One region of the Micromonospora sp. WMMD1076 genome, then DNA from elsewhere that is predicted to be linked to it. Evidence: riboswitches for the same ligand, from Rfam matches in the RefSeq annotation. Region 1 holds a riboswitch; each other region holds the start of a gene.
What was found. A riboswitch is a leader RNA that binds a small molecule or an ion and turns the genes downstream of it on or off. The one in region 1 is predicted to bind cyclic di-AMP.
Positions count from the first base shown of each region.

Region 1 (4,463 bases):
CCGCCCGGCGGGCTGCCCCAAGATCGACGGCGTGGTGAGCAGCGCCGCGCGGACCGCCATCAAGACGGCGTGCGCCCAGGTCGGTGACCCGTACGTGTGGGGCGCCACCGGCCCGAACTCGTTCGACTGCTCCGGCCTCACCCAGTACGCGTACAAGGCGGCGGGCATCTCGCTGACCCACTTCACCGGCGCGCAGTGGAACGAGGGCCGCAGGATCTCCCGCTCCGAGGCCCGCCCAGGTGACCTGGTCTTCTTCGGCTCCGACCTGCATCACGTCGGGCTCTATCTCGGCAACGGGGTGATGGTGCACGCGCCACGTACCGGCAAACCGGTCCAGGTGTCGAGCATCAACACCCAGCCGCTCGCCGGCTTCGTCCGGGTCAGCTGACACCACCTCTGCCGTCGGAAAGGCCCCCGGTCCGTGTGGACCGGGGGCCTTTCCGTGTGTGGTGGCGGGTCAGCGCGGCGCGCCGATCGGGGACGGCAGGATCAGCACGTCGTCCAGGTTCACGAACATGATCCGGTGACCGAACTGGACCTGCACGTAGCGGTTTTCGCCGCGGACCACGGTCCGGTCACCCGGTGCCGAACCGTCGAACGAGACCGCCCGGTAGTACTCGCCGGGCAGCACCCCGCCCACCGCGTACCGCTGGCCGGCGGCGAACGTGTACTGAAGCGGCGAGATGGTCTGGTACGGGATGGTGTCCGGGTAGGCGGCCTGCTCCGGGTAGGCCCGCCCGTACACCGGGATGGTGGCCTTGCCGGGCCGCGGCGTCACGACGAAGCCGGTGGCCCACTTGGCCGTCGGCGCGGAGGCCGGGTTGAGGAACCACGCCTTCTGGCCGAGGTACCAGATCGCTGTCCAGTCACCCTGGCGGCCGGCGAGCGCGTACGTCTGACCGGCCGAGGCGCGGGCGCCGTGGTCGGAGATGTACATCGTGTCCGGCGTGCCGTCCGGGCGCAGCCCGAGGTCGTTGACCAGCGGGGCGTCCAGGCTCGGCGCGGTCCGCAGGACCACCGCGGAAGAGCCGCGCGACGGGCACGGCTGGGCCGGCGGGGTGGGCGTCGGGACGCCGGGCGGCTGCTGGTTGCAGCCGAGGAACGCGGGCCGGTTGGTGGCGAAGTCCGGGTCGATGGTGACCAGGCCGGTCCGGGCCGTGCCGGTGGTCCGGAACGGCGCCTTCATCAGGTCGAAGTAGTGCGACCAGTCCCAGTACGGACCCGGATCCCAGTGCATGCCGCGCACCGTGCCGGCGGTGGTGCCGGGCACGTTGTCGTGGCCGATGATGTGCTGCCGGTCCATCGGGATGCCGAACTTCAGCGCCAGGTGGCGGACCAGCTTGGCGGAGGTCCGGTACATCGCCTCGGTGTACCAGGTGCCCTGGCCGGCGAAGCCCTCGTGCTCCAGGCCGATGGACTTGGCGTTGACGTACCAGTTGCCGGCGTGCCAGCCCACGTCCTTGGTCTTGACATGCTGGGCGATGTAGCCGTCCACCGAGCGCAGCGTGTAGTGCCAGGCCAGATAGTCGGCCCGCTTCACCAGGTCGACGCTCGGGCCGAAGTAGCCCTCGGTGTCGTGGATGACGATGTACTCGATCTTCTGCTGCTTCGGCCGGTTGCCCAGGTCGTGGTTGCCGTAGTCGCCCGGGTCGGCGCTGAGCTGCTCGTAGGGCGCGGGGATCCACTCACAGGCCAGCCGGACCGGGCACTCCAGCCCGTCCGGCCGCTCGGCGCGGCGCAGGCCGAGCCGGGTCACCGCGGAGCGGTCCGGCTTCGCGGCGGTCGCGGCGAGCGTGACCCGCTGCCCGTCGTCGGTGGTCCGGGTGGCGCCCTGGCCGAGCTGGTCGTAGACCTCGTCGGCGAAGGCCTCCGCGGCGTCGGCCGTGTCCGCGCCGGAGTAGCGGGCCACCGCGCCGTACCAGGCCGCCGGGTCGCTGCCGGCGCCGACCGGCCCGCCCAGAGCCTTCTGGTACGACGCCAGCAGCGCGGCGCCGCCGCGGATGTTCGCGGCCGGGTCGGTACGCAGCGCCCGCGCGTCGAACCCGGTGAGCGCGGCGGCGGCGTCGAGCGTCTGGAGGGAGGCGGGCGGCAGCGGCGTCTCCTGGGTCGGCGCGGCGGCGGTGGCCGGGTCGAGCGTGAGCGGGCGGGAGTCGTCGCCGCGCGGGTCCTCGTCCTCGTCGACGTGGGCGCTGCCCGGGGTGGCGAGGATGTGCGCGGCGTCGGTCAGGTGCATCGGGCCGTAGCCGCCGCTGGTGCTCGGCTGCCCGGTGTGGGTGTCCCAGCGGGACTCCAGATAGGAGACACCGAGCAGCACGTTCTGCGGTACGCCGTACTCGGCCGCTGCGGCGGCGTACTGTTGTTGCCGTTCCGAGGCGGGCGCGGCGGTGTCCGGCGCGGCTGTCACCGGGCCGGTGGTCGCCAGCGCGGTGGCTGTCGCCACTGCGGCGGCGAGCAGTATCCGTCTGCCCGACGGCGGGGCGGAGAGGTGCATCGAACCTCCTGGACAGGGATGGGGGTCACTGCGTTTCCACCCTCACTCCGCGCACCCGCGAGGGTCAATACCTTTCCAGCAGGTATTCTGTGTTGAAAGAAAACTTCACCTGTGGGCGAGGGCTGACCTGTCATCGCGTACGGAGTGTCACGCCGCTGGAAGTTGCGGATCGATAACGGCGGTCCCTACTCTGGTGAATCGTCGGCCGCACGTCTCACCGTCCAACCCGGTCGGTGACGGTCCGACACCGCCGAGTCGCCTCCGGGCGAGCCGGGGAACCAGGTACCTGGGGTGAATCCGCAGCGATGCGGTAGGGCGGCTCCCTTCCCGCCCGAATCCGTCAGCTAACCCGGTAGGCGATACGGAAGAAGGAGTACGGACGCCCGGTGGCACTCCATGCCCCGCGGCCGTCGTCGAACCGGTCGGTCGACCGGTCCCTCGGCGCGCCGCGTACCCGCTGGTCCCGCTTCACCATCGCCCTCGCCGCCCTCGTCGGCACCGCCGTCGTCCTGACCGGCGGCGCCACCGCGGCACACGCCGAACCCTCGGTCGCCGAGATCGAGGCGCAGATCGACAGCGACTGGAACAAACTCGAACCGGTCATCGAACAGGTGAACGCCGTACGCGAGCAGCTCGCCGCGCGGCGCAAGCAGGCCGACGCGCTCGGCCGGCAGATCGCACCCCTCCAGGCCCGGGTGGACGCCGCGCTCGGCCAGGTCGGCGGACTCGCCGCCGACGCCTACAAGGGCGACAACCTCTCCACTGTCAACGCGCTGCTGGGCAGCCGCTCGCCCGGCGACCTGGTCAACGGCCTGGAGCTGCTCGACCGCTTCGCGCACCGCCAGCACGAGCAGGTGCGATCCGTCGAGGCGCTGCGCGACGAACTGGCGGCCAAGAAGAGGCCGCTGGACGAGATGATCGCCGGGCTGGCGCGTACCGAGGCCCAGCTCGCGGTGAAGAAGAAGCAGATCGACGCCGAGATCGCCCGGCTGCAGAAGCTGCGGCTCAAGGTGTACGGCAACGGTGGCGGCGGCCCGCTGCGCCCGGCCCCCTGCCCGGCCGGCTACCCCGGTGGCCCGGCCGGGGCGGCGGTCAAGTTCGCCTGCGCCCAGATCGGCAAGATCTACGTCTGGGGCGCCGCCGGCCCGGACCATTTCGACTGCTCGGGCCTGACCATGGCGGCCTGGGCCAAGGGCGGCGTCTCGCTGCCGCACAACGCGCGCCAGCAGCACGGCATGACGAAGCGGGTGAGCCGGGCCGAGCTGCGCGCCGGTGACCTCGTCTTCTACTACGGCGACCTGCACCACGTGGCGATGTACGTGGGCGACGGCTGGGTGGTGCACGCCTCCCAGTCCGGCAAGCCGATCACCATGAAGCGGGTCGACGACGGCGACATCAACAGCTACGGCCGGGTGTAAGGAAGGGCCCCCTCTTAACGCCTCCGGTAGAGGAGGGGGCCCCTGTTAACAACTGCGGGTGCCGTCAGCGCGTCGGCCAGGTGCGCCAGCTCCGCCAGGACCGGCTCGGCGTCGGGCCGCGCTGGCCCTGGTACCGCGAACCGTAGACGGCCGAGCCGTACGGGTGCTCGGCCGGCGAGGAGAGCCGGAAGATGCAGAGCTGCCCGATCTTCATGCCCGGCCAGAGCGTGATCGGCAGGTTCGCCACGTTCGACAGCTCCAGCGTGACGTGACCGGAGAAGCCCGGGTCGATGAAACCGGCTGTCGAGTGGGTCAGCAGCCCCAGACGCCCGAGGCTCGAGTTGTGTGTGGGAATGAACGATCGCCCGGCGAGGAACATCCCGCGTGGATCGTTCACCTCGATGCAGCGAACAGGTACGGATTCCATCGGCTGTACGGCGACGATCGATCGAAATCGGTGGAAGCGATCGAGCTTCTGCCTGGCCAGTTTCCGAGGAAGCCGGAAAACCGGAACATGCGGCGTGAACTTCACCTGGTACGCCGGGCCCTTGTCG
Region 1 covers NZ_CP120862.1:958,245-962,707, forward strand. Annotated here, with positions in the region: gene O7622_RS04715 (C40 family peptidase) at 1-388, shown strand, start outside; gene O7622_RS04720 (peptidoglycan recognition family protein) at 458-2,491, opposite strand; cyclic di-AMP (ydaO/yuaA leader) riboswitch at 2,730-2,864, shown strand; gene O7622_RS04725 (C40 family peptidase) at 2,878-3,909, shown strand; partial or broken gene dcd (dCTP deaminase) at 3,974-4,249, opposite strand; partial or broken gene O7622_RS29175 (hypothetical protein) at 4,445-4,463, opposite strand, start outside.

Region 2 (4,463 bases), 1.6 Mb from region 1:
GTCCGCGGCGCGGTCCCGGCTGCCGGCGGCGCGTGCCGCCGTGCCGGCGGCCCAGCCGATCGCCGCGCCGGCGAGCGCCGCCGCGATCAGCAGCGTCCACGGCAGCGCGGGCCGGCGGCCGGCGAGCGCGTCGAACGCGAGGCCGGCCCGGCGGCGTGCCTCCTCGGCGGCGGTGCCGACCATGTCGGTGGCGTCGTCGGCGAGGCCGGAGGAACTGCGGCGGGCGGTCCGGGTGGCGTCGCGCACGCTGTCACCGGCGGAACCGACGGCCGAGACCAGGTGCTGCCACGCCTGGTCGGCGACCCGCTCGGCCTTGCCCCGGCGGTCCAGCAGGTTGGATCCGAACATCGTTGTACCTCCTCGGGTGCCGAAGGCCGGCGGCCACTTCGGACTCCGGTGTCCATCCGGCGGGTTCACTGTCTCCGGCAGTGCCCCACCGGCGCGCCCGGCAAACCATGCCGCGTTCGCGGCCCGCGAGCGGCGAACGGGACGAACCACCCTAACGTGCCGGGACCGGTGCCCGCGGGACGTGCGTGCGCCCGCTACCCTGGTCGGCGGATCGGCGGGTCCGCCCGGCCGCACGGCTGGTCGTGACCCGCCTTGAAGGGGAAACTGGAACCCGGAGGTCCGGATTGGGTACGCCCAGGTGTGCCCAGTTCGCGAATTGCTCATCCCGGGGGGTGGCGACCGGGCCGTTGGAGGAATACTCTCGGTCGCGGCCCGCGTACTGATGAGGCGCCCGTTTCGGGCGAGTGGAGGTGCTCGCGTGAGCCTGTCGATCGTGAAGTCGGTGCGGCCGGGTGGTGTCGTCCAGATCGCGCCCCGTGGGGAGATCGACGTCGACACCGCGTACGAGGTGCGGGAAGCGATCGCCGAGGTGCTCGCGAAGGGCCGCCCGGCGCGGATCGAGCTGAACATGCGGCTCGTCACGTTCATCGACTCGGTCGGCATCAGCGCCATGGTCGCCGGCTTCCAGACCTGCGAGGTCAGCGGCGTCAAGCTCGTGGTCACCGAGCCGAGCCGGTTCGTGCACCGGCAGCTCTGGGTGACCGGCCTGCTCGGCCTGTTCGGCGCGCCCGAGCCGTGGTTCGCCGACGACACCCCCGAGGTGCTGCCCGGCGCCTGAGCGTGCCGCTCACACCCCCTGCGGCCAGGGGACCTTCTACCCGTTGCCAGTCCGGCGTCGGTACGGGACGATCGTCGCGACGCACGACGGCGAGGGGGCCCCGCTTGCAGAGCAGCGACAGCTTCAGCTACACCGTGCAGGCCCGGTGCAGCCGGGCCGAAGCGGTGGCCCTGCTCGGTGACCTGAGTCGCCAGGGTGAGCTGCATCCGCTGATCGTCCGGGTCCGGAAGCTGCCGTCCCGGCCGGGCGCGCTGGCCAGCTACGCGATCACCGACCGGCTGCAACTCGGCCCGCTGCACTTCCCGGTCACGTACCAGGCGGACGTGCTGATCGCCGGCGAGGACGAGGTGGTCACGGTGGCGCGGCAGCAGCCCGCGACGACCGTCCGCAACCACACCCGGCTGCGCGACGAGCCCGACGGCACGGTACGCATCGACGTGGAGATCACGCTCACCGCGCCGGCGCCACTGTTCGGGTACGCGTTCCGCCAGGCCCGGGCGGCTCACCTGGGCCTGGCGGCGCGTCTCGGAGCGACCCTGGAGGGTCGGCCGGCCTGATCCGGCCGGCCCTCTCGGGGCGGCTCAGTACACCGACAGGTGCACGTGGTTGGTGTGGTCGCTGGACGGGTCGCCGTTGCCGCCGCTGTACGACTTCCACCCGCTGCTGGGCAGCCAGATCTGCTTGAACCAGATCACGTAGAGCACGGCGAGCGGGTCGGCGTTGCGCACGAAGTACGCGGCCAGGTTGTTGCCGTACGTCCGGTCACCGCCGGTGGCCACGCCGCCGAAGCCGTTCTTCTGCGCGGCGAAGTCGCAGGCCCGCCCCTTCGGGTGCTCACCCGAGCCGCTGGGCCGGTGGCACGAGACGTACCTGGTGAAGCCCGCCGCCTTGGCCTGTTGCAGCGCGTGCAGCGTGCGCGGGGTGATGCAGCCGTTCGCCGGGGTGGGGTCGTTGACGCTGCACGACTCCGACGGCCAGGAGCCGTCCGAGTTGCGCGGTGCCGGCTTCGCGTTCTTGCCGGAGGTGCCCTGGACGCTGCCACCGCCGCTGCTGCTGCGCGAGGTGCTGTCGTTCGCCACCTCCAGGGCGCGCTCGGCCTGCTCCTTGCGCTTGGCCATCACCGTCACCTGCTTGCGCTGTTCGCGGATCTCTGCGTCGAGCTGGGCGCGGGTGCGGGTGGCCTCGTCCCGGGTGGTGATCAGGTCGCGCAGCGTACGGTCCTCGTGCGCGGCGACCTGCTCCAGCGCGGCGGCCCGGTCCATGAAGCCCTCCGGGCTGCTGCTGCCGAGCAGCGCCCCGGCGGTGCCCAGGCGGCCGTTGCGGTACGCCACGACGGCGATCTCGCCGACCTTGGCGTCGCGGACGGCCAGTTCGGCGCCGACCGTCTTGAGCTGGTCGTTGAGCTGCTTCTGGCGGGTCACCGACCGGTTGAGCGCGGCCTTCGCCTCCAGCCAGCCCTTGCCGGCCGCGTCGAGCTGGGCACGCAGTTCGGGCGTGCCACCCTCGTCGTCGCCGGGCGCTGCGGCGAGCAGGCCGGTCACCGGCGCCGCGGAGGCGGGGGAGGCCGGAACGGTCGCGACGCCGAGGGCCAGCGTCGCGACGAGCAGGGCCGCCAACCGGGCGGCCGTCCGTCGTACAGGTGCCACTGCGGGCATGCACACGTCCTTCCGTCAACGCCGACCGGGTTAGCTGACGGGTTCGGGACGGAAAATCCCTACCGCTGACGCGGATGCACCCCACGTACGTGGTTCCCCGGCTCGTCCCTGCGGACGATTAGGCGACGGCCGCCCCACCGGGGCCGGGTGGCGTCCGCGGGTGCGGCCGCGACCGAGACTACCGGCGCTGCCCGGGCGCGGCTCCGTCGAGCAGCGCCACTAGGCGGGGCAAAACCGGCATAAGACTACATTAGCCACAGGGATTTAAGTGTGTCCTAATCACCACTCGGTCTGTCCGCACACTCCGGCCGACGCTCCGGGTTCGACCTGCAACGTGGCGTGATCGATGGAGAAGTCCTCGTGCAGGGCGGCCCGCGCGGCGGCCAGCACCACGCCCGGGTCCACGCCCGGGTCGGTGGTCAGGTGCGCCGAGGCCACCTCCATGCCCGAGGTGAGCGTCCAGACGTGCAGGTCGTGCACCTCGGCCACGCCGGGTACGGCGGCCAGCCGGTCGTGCACGGCTGTGACCTGGAGGTGCTCCGGCGCGGCCTGCACCAGGATGCGCAGCGCGGCCCGGCCGAGCCGCCAGGTGCGCGGCAGGATGAACAGGCCGATCCCGACGGCGACCAGCGGGTCCGCCCACCACCAGTCGGTCACCGTGATGACCAGCGCGGCGGCGATCACGCCGAGCGAGCCGAGCAGGTCGCCGAGCACCTCCAGGTACGCCCCGCGCAGGTTGATGCTCTCCTTCGACCCGGCGCGCAGCAGCGCGAACGCGATGATGTTGGCGAGCAGGCCGAGCACCGCCACCACGAGCATCGGGCCGGCCAGCACCTCCGGCGGCTCGCCGAACCGGCGTACCGCCTCGACCAGGACGTAGATCGCGACGGCGCCGAGCAGCACGGCGTTGGCGAGGGCGGCGAGCACCTCCAGCCGGTAGAGCCCGAACGTGCGCTGCGGGTCGGTGCCGGCGCGGCGGGTGGCGGTGATCGCGGCCAGCGCCATGCCGATGCCGAGGACGTCGGTGAACATGTGCCCGGCGTCGGAGAGCAGGGCCAGCGAGCCGGTTGTGAACGCGGCCACCGCCTCGACCACCATCAGGGCGGCGAGCAGCGCGAAGGCGGCCCAGAGGCGGCCCCGGTGGCGGTGTGCCGCGTTCGTCACCGCGCCGCTGTGGTCATGACCTGCGCCCACGCCAACACCCTTCCTGCCCCGTACCGGCCAGGCTCAATGTATGTTCACATCGCTATGTATGCAACTGAACTGTGGGTGACTTCCGGATCACTGCCGGGTCTCCGTCAGGTGGGGTCGAGCGTGGTGAGACGCTGGGTGGCCCGGGACAGCGCCACGTAGAGCGTGCGCACGCCCGAACCGGGATCGGCCCGGATCTCGCTCGGCGCCACCAGCACCACGCCGTCGTACTCCATGCCCTTGGCCTGCAGGCTGGTCACCACCTGGAGGCGGCCCGCGCCGAGCCCGCCCAGCCAGCCGGCCACCTCGTCCCGGCGCGGCACCGGCGTGATCACGCCGACGGTGCCCTCCACCTGCGCGAGCAGCGCCTCGGCCGCCTCGACCGTGGCCGCCGGCAGGTCGGCGGCGGGCACCGTGCGCTCGACCGGCGGCACGCCGGTGGACCGCACCGCGTCGGGCAGCGGCAGGTCCGGGTAGAGGCGGCGGATCTC
Region 2 covers NZ_CP120862.1:5,814,281-5,818,743, reverse strand. Annotated here, with positions in the region: gene O7622_RS26180 (hypothetical protein) at 1-348, opposite strand, end outside; gene O7622_RS26175 (STAS domain-containing protein) at 767-1,126, shown strand; gene O7622_RS26170 (SRPBCC family protein) at 1,231-1,683, shown strand; gene O7622_RS26165 (hypothetical protein) at 1,708-2,781, opposite strand; cyclic di-AMP (ydaO/yuaA leader) riboswitch at 2,786-2,916, opposite strand; gene O7622_RS26160 (cation diffusion facilitator family transporter) at 3,061-3,975, opposite strand; gene O7622_RS26155 (AAA family ATPase) at 4,080-4,463, opposite strand, start outside.
Region 2: another riboswitch for cyclic di-AMP. It lies ahead of O7622_RS26165 (hypothetical protein); the one in region 1 lies ahead of O7622_RS04725 (C40 family peptidase).

Region 3 (4,463 bases), 1.9 Mb from region 1:
TTTGTACCCGTGCTTCCGATCGCGCTCACCTGCCCCGTCTGGTGGGTGGCGCGCTGGACCGCCCGGATGCTCGCCAGTCTCGCCGTGGTCGTCGCCTGTTCGTTCGGCGCCGCCACGCTGCCGTCCGGTGTCGCCGCTGCCGCCCCGGCTCCGGCGGTCGCCGCCTCGACGTACACGGTCACCGGCGCCTCGACCGCGACGCGGCCGGAGGCCGACCGCGTGGCCGAGCGGCAGGCCCCTCCCGCCGAGGTGCCGGCGCCCGAGCCCCGGGCGGCCGTCCCGGCCGTCGCGGAGCCGGTCCCGGCCGGACGGGCCGCCGCACCGGCCGGCCCGCGGGCCCCGCCCGCCCGCTGACCCGCTCACGGGCCGCGCCCGTTCCCCGCACCCACCGCACGTCATCCCCGCACCCGCCCCGGCGGCCCTCTCCACCGGCTCGCCCCGGCGAGGTCGTGCGGGCCCTCCCGCCAGGTCCTTCCCGTGAGGTGCCGACCATGTCGCAGACCGCTCTGTACCACTTCCTCACCTCCGTGCCCGAGGCCGCCGCCATCTGGTCCTTCCTGCTGCTGCTCGCGCTGGGCCTGCTCGCCGTGCTCGTCGCCCGGCCCGAACGCGACCCCGCGCCGGAGGCGGCCCCCGAACCGGCCGACGCCGACGCCGCCCGCCGCGACGACCTGATCCGGTACGCCGAGGAGGTCGCGGTGGCCGCCGCCGGGGCCGCCCAGACGGCACGTCGCCGCCGGGAGCGGTGGCTGGCCGCGCAGGACGACGCGGACCGGGCCTGGACCGCGTACGACGAGGCGGACACCGCCGCCCGCCGCCTCGCCGGCGCCGCCGCGCTGCCCGCCCCGCGCACGCCACGCACCCCTGCCGAGTACGCGGCCCGGGAGCGCTGGCTGCACCACGCCGCCATGACGGCGCACTGGCGGGGCGACCTGACCGCCCGTCAGCTCGCCGACGTGCTGGCGCGCCGCAACGGGTGGGATCCGCGCCGGCACCCGGCCGCGCAGGAGATCGTGCTGGCCCGCACCGTCCGGGACGGGCGCCGGGCCGGATGGGAGAGCGCCGCCGCGCGGGAGCGGGCAGCCTGGCGGGACGCCGAACTGGCCGCCGAGGCCGCCCGGACGCTCGCCGCCGAGGCGTACGCGGCCACTGCGGCGCTGCGGCCCGTCCCGGCGTACCGGAGCGCGACGCCGAGCGCCTCGCCGGTGCCCGCGTCGGTCCGGAACGCGCGGTGGCGACCGGCCCGGGTCGGCTGAGACGGCCGTCTCGACCGAATCGTTACCCGGAACGTGGTGAACCCGGTCACCCGGGCCGCCGAAACGGGCGTCGGGCGCAGAACAGGTCACCGAGTTGCGCAATTGCGCGCGGGGTCCTCGCCGTCTGTCCGCTTTCCGCCGCCGGGTGCCGTCGAAACTGCTTGTCCCATTGAGTGAAGTCAGTAACCGGGTGTTCCGAAATCCGTTACCAAGGATCATGTTTACGCAGGTCGGGGCGCTTGGCAGGGGACATACCCACCGGTAGTGTCGGCGCGTCCGATGCGGTAATCGATCGCCGACGGCGACGCCGCACCGACCCGCCTAATCGTGTTCCACGAACCGGGGACCCATGAGCAACATCGGGGTGAATCCGCGAGCCCACGGCCCGCGGTAGGGCGTACTTCCCGCCCGAATCCGTCAGCTAACCCGGTCGGCGGCCACGGAAGGAGTACCCCTCGTGCCCACCCCTCGATCGTCCCCCCGCCTCCACGGCACCGCGGTGCCCTCGCGCGCCTGACGCGCGACCGGCAACCGCCCCCTTGGGCGCCCGGCATCACGGGCGTTCCCGATCCCCCGGCCATCCGGCCCGCCAGCACGTGTGAGTTCCTCCGCGTGCCGGGCCGGCGTGCGCCGCTCACGCCCCGTGGAGGATTTCGTGAAGCACCACCTGAAGCGTCAGCTGCGACGGATCGTCACCGAACGCCCGTACCAGATCATCGCCGGCTCGGCCGCCGCGCTCGTGCTGGCCGCCGGTGCCGGCACCGTCGCCACCGCCGGTGACGACGCCCCGGTCCAGGAGAACACCGCGGCGGTCGCCGAGCTCGGCGCCGCCCGCCTCGGCGAGCAGCCCGCCAGCCGCAGCGAGGCCCGCATCGCCGTACCGCAGGCGCCGCCAAGCGTCTCCGCCACGGCCGGCGCGTCGCCGAGCGCCTCCCCGTCCGCGAAGGTCACGGCCGACCCGGACACCACGCCCAAGGCCAAGCCGAAGCCGCCGTCGAGCAAGTCGCTCGACTACGACTACCAGGCGCAGATCAACTACTTCTACTGCGGCCCGGCCGCCGTGCGCAACGCGCTCAGCGCCGCCGGCATCGAGCGCAGCCAGGATGCGCTCGCCGGCCCTCTCGGCACCACCGAGATGGGCACCAACTCGGCCGAGGACACCACCCGTGTGCTCAACCAGCAGGTCAAGGGCAACCCGTACCGGACCCGGATGATTCCCGGCTCGGCCACCCCGGCCCAGATGGACCGCCTCCAGGCCGACGTGGTCGAGGCGATCAGCAACGGCCGGGGGGTCGTCGCGAACGTCGCCGGTACGGCCACCGACACCAACGGTGGCTGGCACTCGTTCCCGGGCGGCCACTACGTCGCGGTGGTCGGCTACAAGGACGACGGCCGGACCGTACGGATCGCCGACTCGGCCGACCCGTCGCTGCCCTCGTACTGGGTCACCACGATCGACCTGGCGCACTGGATCGCCAGCCGCGGCTACTCCGCCTGAGAAGTCCCGCACGCTCCGAAGGCCGGCACCCCACCCCGGGGTGCCGGCCTTCCCCGCCCCCGCTCCGCCCTCGCCCCCGGGGCCCTCGGCTCGCTGACCTTGCACTTGTGGCCCTGTCATAGCGGACGAGCCGGGCATCCTTGGGGCCGCAACTGCAAGATCGAGGGGGCGAGGGGGGTGGGGGTTCGGTCTCGCGTGGGCGGGGCGGGCGGTGGCAGACTGCGCCAATGGGCGATGCGACGGGGAAGCGGCACCTGATTCTCCTGCACGGCATGGGTGCCACCGGCGAGGTGTGGCTGCCCTGGGCGCCGCTGCTGGAGCGCCGCTGGCCCGGCCGCTGGCTCGCTCCCGACCTGGCGGGTCACGGCTGGTCGCCGCCGCTCGACGGCTACTCGTTCGAGGCCCTGGCCCAGCGCGTGGTCGACGGGCTCGGCCCGGTCCGGCTCGGCCCCGAGGACCGGCTGGTGCTGCTCGGGCACTCGCTCGGCGGGGTGGTGGCGCTGGCGCTCGCGGCCCGGCAGCGAGGGCTTCCGGTCGACGCGGTGGTCGGGCTCGGCATCAAGGCGGTCTGGTCCCCGGCCGAGCTGGCGAAGTCGGTGGAACTGGCTGCCCGGCCGGTCACCTGGTTCGCCACCCGTGACGAGGCGGCCCGCCGCTACCTGCGGGTCTCCGGGCTCGCCGGGCTGTTCGCCCCGGACCATCCGGTGGTGGAGGCGGGACTGCGGCGGAAGGACGGCCGCTGGCGGCTCGCCATGGACCCGGCGGCGTTCGCGGTCGGGGAGCCCCGGCTGCCGGTGCTGCTGGACACCACCGATGTGCCGGTGCTGCTGGCCCGGGGCGAGCTGGACCCGATGGTGACCGACGCGCAGCTCAAGGAACTGGGCGTGCCGGTGGCCACGCTGCCCGGGCTGGGCCACAACGCGCACGTCGAGGACCCGGAGGCGGTGCTCGCCCTGCTCGACCCGTACCTCTGAGCGGGCGAGCCGGGCGCGCGACGGGCCGGGCCGCCCGCGTTTCTAGCCGGCCGCGCGCGGCACCGGGACCGCCCAGTCGGGTTCCAGCTCCCGGCGGGCGGCGGACAGGAACGCCTCGGCGTACCCGTCGGCGGGGAAGTCGCCCAGGTAACGGGTCCGGGCCGCCCAGCGCTGCGCCGCCTTCGGGTCGGCGTCCAGCAGGCCGGTGAGCACCTCGTCCACGTTGGACATGTCGCGCCGCAGCACGTAGCCGGACGCCGCGAGCGGGAACCGCTCGACGAAGTGCTCGCCGTCGGCGCCGGTGTCGGTGACCGCGTACGGCTTGCCGGAGTAGAGCCAGTCGGAGATGACCCCTGACACGTCGGAGACCAGCGCGTCGGCGCGGTTGACGCACTCGGTGAGCGTCAGTTCGCGGGCCGCGGCGGCACCCCACAGGTGCGTCCGGCCCGTCCTGGCGCGGTCGGCGGCGAGCAGTTCGGTGAGCCGGGCGAGCTGGCGGGCCGAGGCCGGGTTCTTGCCGGTGTACGGGTGGGCGCGCAGGATCACCGCGGCGCCCCGGTCGATCAACCGGCGGATCAGCGTCTCGGCCACCGGCAGCGAGCAGTAGTTCGCGTCGGCGTGGTGCCCGGTCCAGGTCGGGGTGTAGAGGACCGTGGGGTGTGCCGCCGGGGTGACCGGCTCCCGGCGTACCTCGATCGCCTCGACCTGGGGCCGGCCGACCACGACGAACTTGTC
Region 3 covers NZ_CP120862.1:2,834,714-2,839,176, forward strand. Annotated here, with positions in the region: gene O7622_RS13745 (hypothetical protein) at 10-354, shown strand; gene O7622_RS13750 (hypothetical protein) at 492-1,256, shown strand; cyclic di-AMP (ydaO/yuaA leader) riboswitch at 1,565-1,707, shown strand; gene O7622_RS13755 (C39 family peptidase) at 1,900-2,754, shown strand; gene O7622_RS13760 (alpha/beta fold hydrolase) at 2,982-3,728, shown strand; gene O7622_RS13765 (CDP-glycerol glycerophosphotransferase family protein) at 3,771-4,463, opposite strand, start outside.
Region 3: another riboswitch for cyclic di-AMP. It lies ahead of O7622_RS13755 (C39 family peptidase); the one in region 1 lies ahead of O7622_RS04725 (C40 family peptidase).

Region 4 (4,463 bases), 460 kb from region 1:
GTCACCGTGACCGGCGTCGCCGGCCCCGTGGTCGCTGTCGTCGTGGCGGGTCTCGGCGGCCGGCGTGACGGGATCGGCCAGGTTGCCGATCCCGTACGCCGCGCCGAACACCGCCACGAGGCCGAGCGCGAAGCCGCTGAGCTTCGTCGCCGTGTTCATGGTGTCTCCTCGGTTGTCGCGGGTCCGCCGGACCCGTCACGCACCGGCGAGGTCGTAGCCGGCCTCGTCGACCGCCGCGCGGACCGCGTCCGCGTCCAGCGGGTTCTGACTGGTGACGGTGACCCGGCCGCCGGCCAGGTCGACCTGGACGTCGGTGACGCCCGGAAGCGCGCTCAGCTCGGTGCTCACCGAGTTGACGCAGTGCCCGCAGGTCATGCCGTTCACCTGGTAGGTGGTCTCCATCTCGCCCTCCGATCTGATACCCCCTAGGGGTACGTTCGGAACGTTAGCATACCCCCGAGGGGTACGCTATCCTCGGTCTCATGACCGCGCCGTCCAGCCCGACCCGGGGCTACACCGCCAGCAAGGACCAACTCCTCGGCCGGCTCCGCCGGATCGAGGGCCAGGTCCGTGGCATCGAGAAGATGGTCGAGGACGACCGCTACTGCATCGACGTGCTGACGCAGATCTCGGCCATCCAGGCGGCGCTGGACAAGGTCGGGCTGGGCCTGCTCGACGGGCACGCCCGGCACTGCATGCACGAGGGCGCCGCCGAGGGCCGGGCCGACGAGATGGCGACCGAGATGATGGCCGCCGTCGGCCGCCTGATGAAGCGCGGCTGAGCGGAGACCTCCGGTCGCGGCGTCCGGGAGCGGCCGGCCGGGCCGCCTACCATGGCCGGGCGACGACCCGGACGTGGTCGACACGTCCGCGCCGGCCGGGTGACCAGACCGGTCCGGCGGACCAGGCGTCGCCGCGACCGTTGGGAGAGACGCCATGGGTGCCGACCACACCCGCCCCGCACCCGCCGCACCGCCGGGCGTACGACGGCTGCTCGTCGCCGTGGTGGTGCCGCTGTTCGCGCTCACCGTGATCGCGACGCTGGTGCTCTGGCCCCGGCAGGACCGGGAGCCGGTCGGCGGAGCGGACGTCCCCCGCTACCACGGCACAGTGACCCGTGTGGTCACCGAGCCCTGCCCGCCGACCCCGGAGGCGCCGGACGGCGGGGGTGGCCCCTGCGGCACTGTGACAGTCACCGCCGAGCAGGGCCCGGACGCGGGCCGGCAGGTCGAGACGCCGATCCCGGCCGGGCCCGGCGCACCCCGGGTCGCGGTCGGCGACGAGGTCGTCCTGGTCGAGCTGACCGACCCGGGCGACCCGGCGGTGAAGTCCTACAACATCGCCGAGCACCAGCGCGGTACGCCGCTGATCTGGCTGATGGTGCTGTTCGCCGCCGCGATCGTGGCGTTCGGCCGCTGGCGCGGGCTCGCCGCGCTCGGCGGCCTGGTGGCCAGCTTCGCCATCCTCCTCGGCTTCGTGCTGCCGGGCATCGGCGCCGGCCAGCCACCGTTGCTGGTGGCGATCGTGGGCGCCGCGTTGATCATGTTCGTGGTGCTCTACCTGACCCACGGGATCACCGCGCAGACGTCGGTGGCGGTGCTCGGCACGCTCGGCAGCCTGGTGGTCACCGGCGTGCTCGGCCTGCTCGCCACGTCCGCCACCCACCTGACCGGTTTCGGCAGCGAGGACGCCACCACGCTGTCCATGTTCCAGGGCGGCGTGGACCTGCACGGGCTGCTGCTGGCCGGCATCATCATCGGCTCGCTGGGCGTGCTGGACGACGTCACAGTCACCCAGGCGGCCACCGTCACCGAACTGGCGCACGCCAACCCCGGGCTGTCCCGGCGGCAGCTCTACCGGGCGGCGACCCGGGTCGGCCGGGCCCACATCGCATCCACAGTCAACACCATCGTGCTGGCGTACGCGGGCGCCTCGCTGCCGCTGCTGCTCCTCCTGGTCGCCGATTCCCGCCCGGTGAGCGAGATCCTCACCAGCGAGTTCCTCGCCCAGGAGATCGTCCGCAGCGCGGTGGCGACGCTCGGCCTGATCGCCGCCGTACCGCTGACGACCGGACTGGCCGCGATCGTGACCACCGCCGGGCGGCGCTCGGGCGGCGCGGAGCCTGCGCCACCCGCGGCCCGGCCGCCGGCCGGACGCCACGACGCGCTGGAGGCCCTGGGCGGCGGAAAGAGCACGGAGGCCGCATGGTGACACTCCGCAGCGTGACCATCGATTTCAAACGCGACGCTGGTCACGGTGCGCCACGGCGAAATCTCGCTATTGGTCGGCTTCCGGACGTAGATCCTCAGGAGTGCTGTCAGGTAACCTCGCTGCCGGTCACCGCCGAAGGCGCGCACCGGCGCCAGCGGTGCCGCCGCCCAATCGCCCGCGGGCGAGCCGGGGAACCAGGTACATGGGGTGAATCCGCGACAGCGGTAGGGGCCACTTCCGTCCCGAACCCGTCAGCTAACCCGGTCGGCGGCCGACGGAAGGGAACACTGTGACGGCACCCCTGCGCCGCTGGCTGACACCCGTGGTGGCCGTGCTGGCCTCGCTGGCCGTGCTGGCCGGGCCGACCCCGGCGACCGCGGCCCCCACCGCGGCGGCCCCCGGCACCCCCTCGGGACACGAGGAGGACGGCGAACCGCCGCTCATCACCGAGGCGATCGACGCCGCCAACCGGGCCTTCCTCCAGGCCAAGGCGAAGCTCGCCAAGTCGCAGGACCGCCAGCGGCGGCTGGCGGCCGAGGTGAGGACGGCACAGGCCGAGCTCGAAGCGCTCAGCCCGCAGGTCAACCAGCTCGCCGCCCAGTCCTACCGGACCGGCCGGATGGGCGCGATGGCGATGCTGCTGGAGAGCAACTCGCCCGACTCGTTCGTCCGCCGGGTCAACGCCCTGGACGAGCTGAACCTCCTCAACGCGCAGCGCCTGGCCGCCATCAACGCGGTCAAGACCCGCGCCGAGCAGGCCAAGATCGCGCTCGACGCCGAGGTGCGCGAGCAGGAGAAGCAGAAGAACGCGATGGAGCGCGAGAAGGTGCAGGCCGAGCGCGCGCTGAAGCTCGTCGGCGGTCTCGGCTTCACCGGCGGCCTGGTCTCCGCCACCTCACCGGTCGCCAAGATCGGCCCCGGCCGTACCGCCGACGGCGGGTGGAAGGCGGAGTCGTGCAGCGAGGACGACCCGACCACCTCGGGCTGCGTCACGCCGCGCACGTTGCACGCGTACAAGGAGGTCCGGCGCGCGGGCTTCAAGCGCTTCGTGGGCTGCTACCGGCCCGGCGGGCCGTGGGAGCACCCCAAGGGCAAGGCGTGTGACTGGTCGCTCCAGAACAGCGGCTTCGCGGCCTGGCACAACAACGACACCCGCAGGTACGGCAACGAGGTGGCCGCCTTCCTCATCCGCAACGCCGACCGGCTGGGCATCTACTACGTCATCTGGAACCGGCAGATCTGGTTCCCGGCCACCGGCTGGAGTTCGTACAGCGGACCCTCGAACCACACCGACCACGTCCACATGTCGATGCTCTGACCCGGGCACAGCGAGAAGGGGCCGCCCGAGGGCGGCCCTTCTTCGTCATCCGTGCGTGTCAGCCGGCCAGCGCCGGGTCGGCGGGCGCCGCCGGAGCGGGCAGCGGAGCCGGGGACTGCGCCACGGTCCGCACCTCGCCGCCGGCGAGCCGGTACGACATGCCCACCACCGTGCACCGCCCGGCCGCCACCCGCTCGGCCAGCACGGCGGACCGGGCCAGCAGCGTCTCGACGGTCTGCGCGATGTGGACGTCGACGATGCCGTCCAGGTCGTCCACGCCCTGGCGGGCGGCGCGCAGCAGGCTGGGCGAGACCGCGTCCACCACCGCGCCCAGGTGCCCGACCGGGGCGGCGCCGGTCCGGAACCCCTCCCGGGCGGCCTGGACCGCGCCGCACGAGTCGTGCCCGAGCACCACCACGAGCGGGGTGCCGAGCACGGTGACCGCGTACTCGACGCTGCCGAGCACCTCCGGCCCCGCGGTGTGCCCGGCCGTCCGCACCACGAAGAGGTCACCGAGACCGCGGTCGAAGATGATCTCGGCGGCGAGCCGCGAGTCGGAGCAGCCGACGATCACCGCGAAGGGATGCTGGCCGTCCGCGACCGCCGCCCGGTGCCCGGCGTCCTGGTTCGGATGCTGCGGGACGCCGGTGACGAACCGGTGGTTACCGGCACGCAGTTCGGTCAGTGCCTGCTCCGGGGTGCTCGGCGTCATGTCCCTCACCTCGTCTACCTGGGGAACCACCAGGCCGAACGGCCTCGCGACCCACGGTCACACGCACCTCAGGACACGTCAAGATTCGTGATACGCATTTCATACTTTCCCGTTGCCGCCCGCCCCGGCCCGCGCCGATTCGGGCCGGTGGCGGCGGTGGCCATAGCATGACCACCATGGCGACCACACCAGTTGAGGACGGGAGCCGCCGTAACTGGACCT
Region 4 covers NZ_CP120862.1:1,421,945-1,426,407, reverse strand. Annotated here, with positions in the region: gene O7622_RS07065 (hypothetical protein) at 1-159, opposite strand, end outside; gene O7622_RS07060 (heavy-metal-associated domain-containing protein) at 196-402, opposite strand; gene O7622_RS07055 (metal-sensitive transcriptional regulator) at 483-782, shown strand; gene O7622_RS07050 (YibE/F family protein) at 937-2,211, shown strand; cyclic di-AMP (ydaO/yuaA leader) riboswitch at 2,366-2,497, shown strand; gene O7622_RS07045 (hypothetical protein) at 2,501-3,529, shown strand; gene O7622_RS07040 (carbonic anhydrase) at 3,588-4,241, opposite strand; gene O7622_RS07035 (helix-turn-helix domain-containing protein) at 4,409-4,463, shown strand, end outside.
Region 4: another riboswitch for cyclic di-AMP. It lies ahead of O7622_RS07045 (hypothetical protein); the one in region 1 lies ahead of O7622_RS04725 (C40 family peptidase).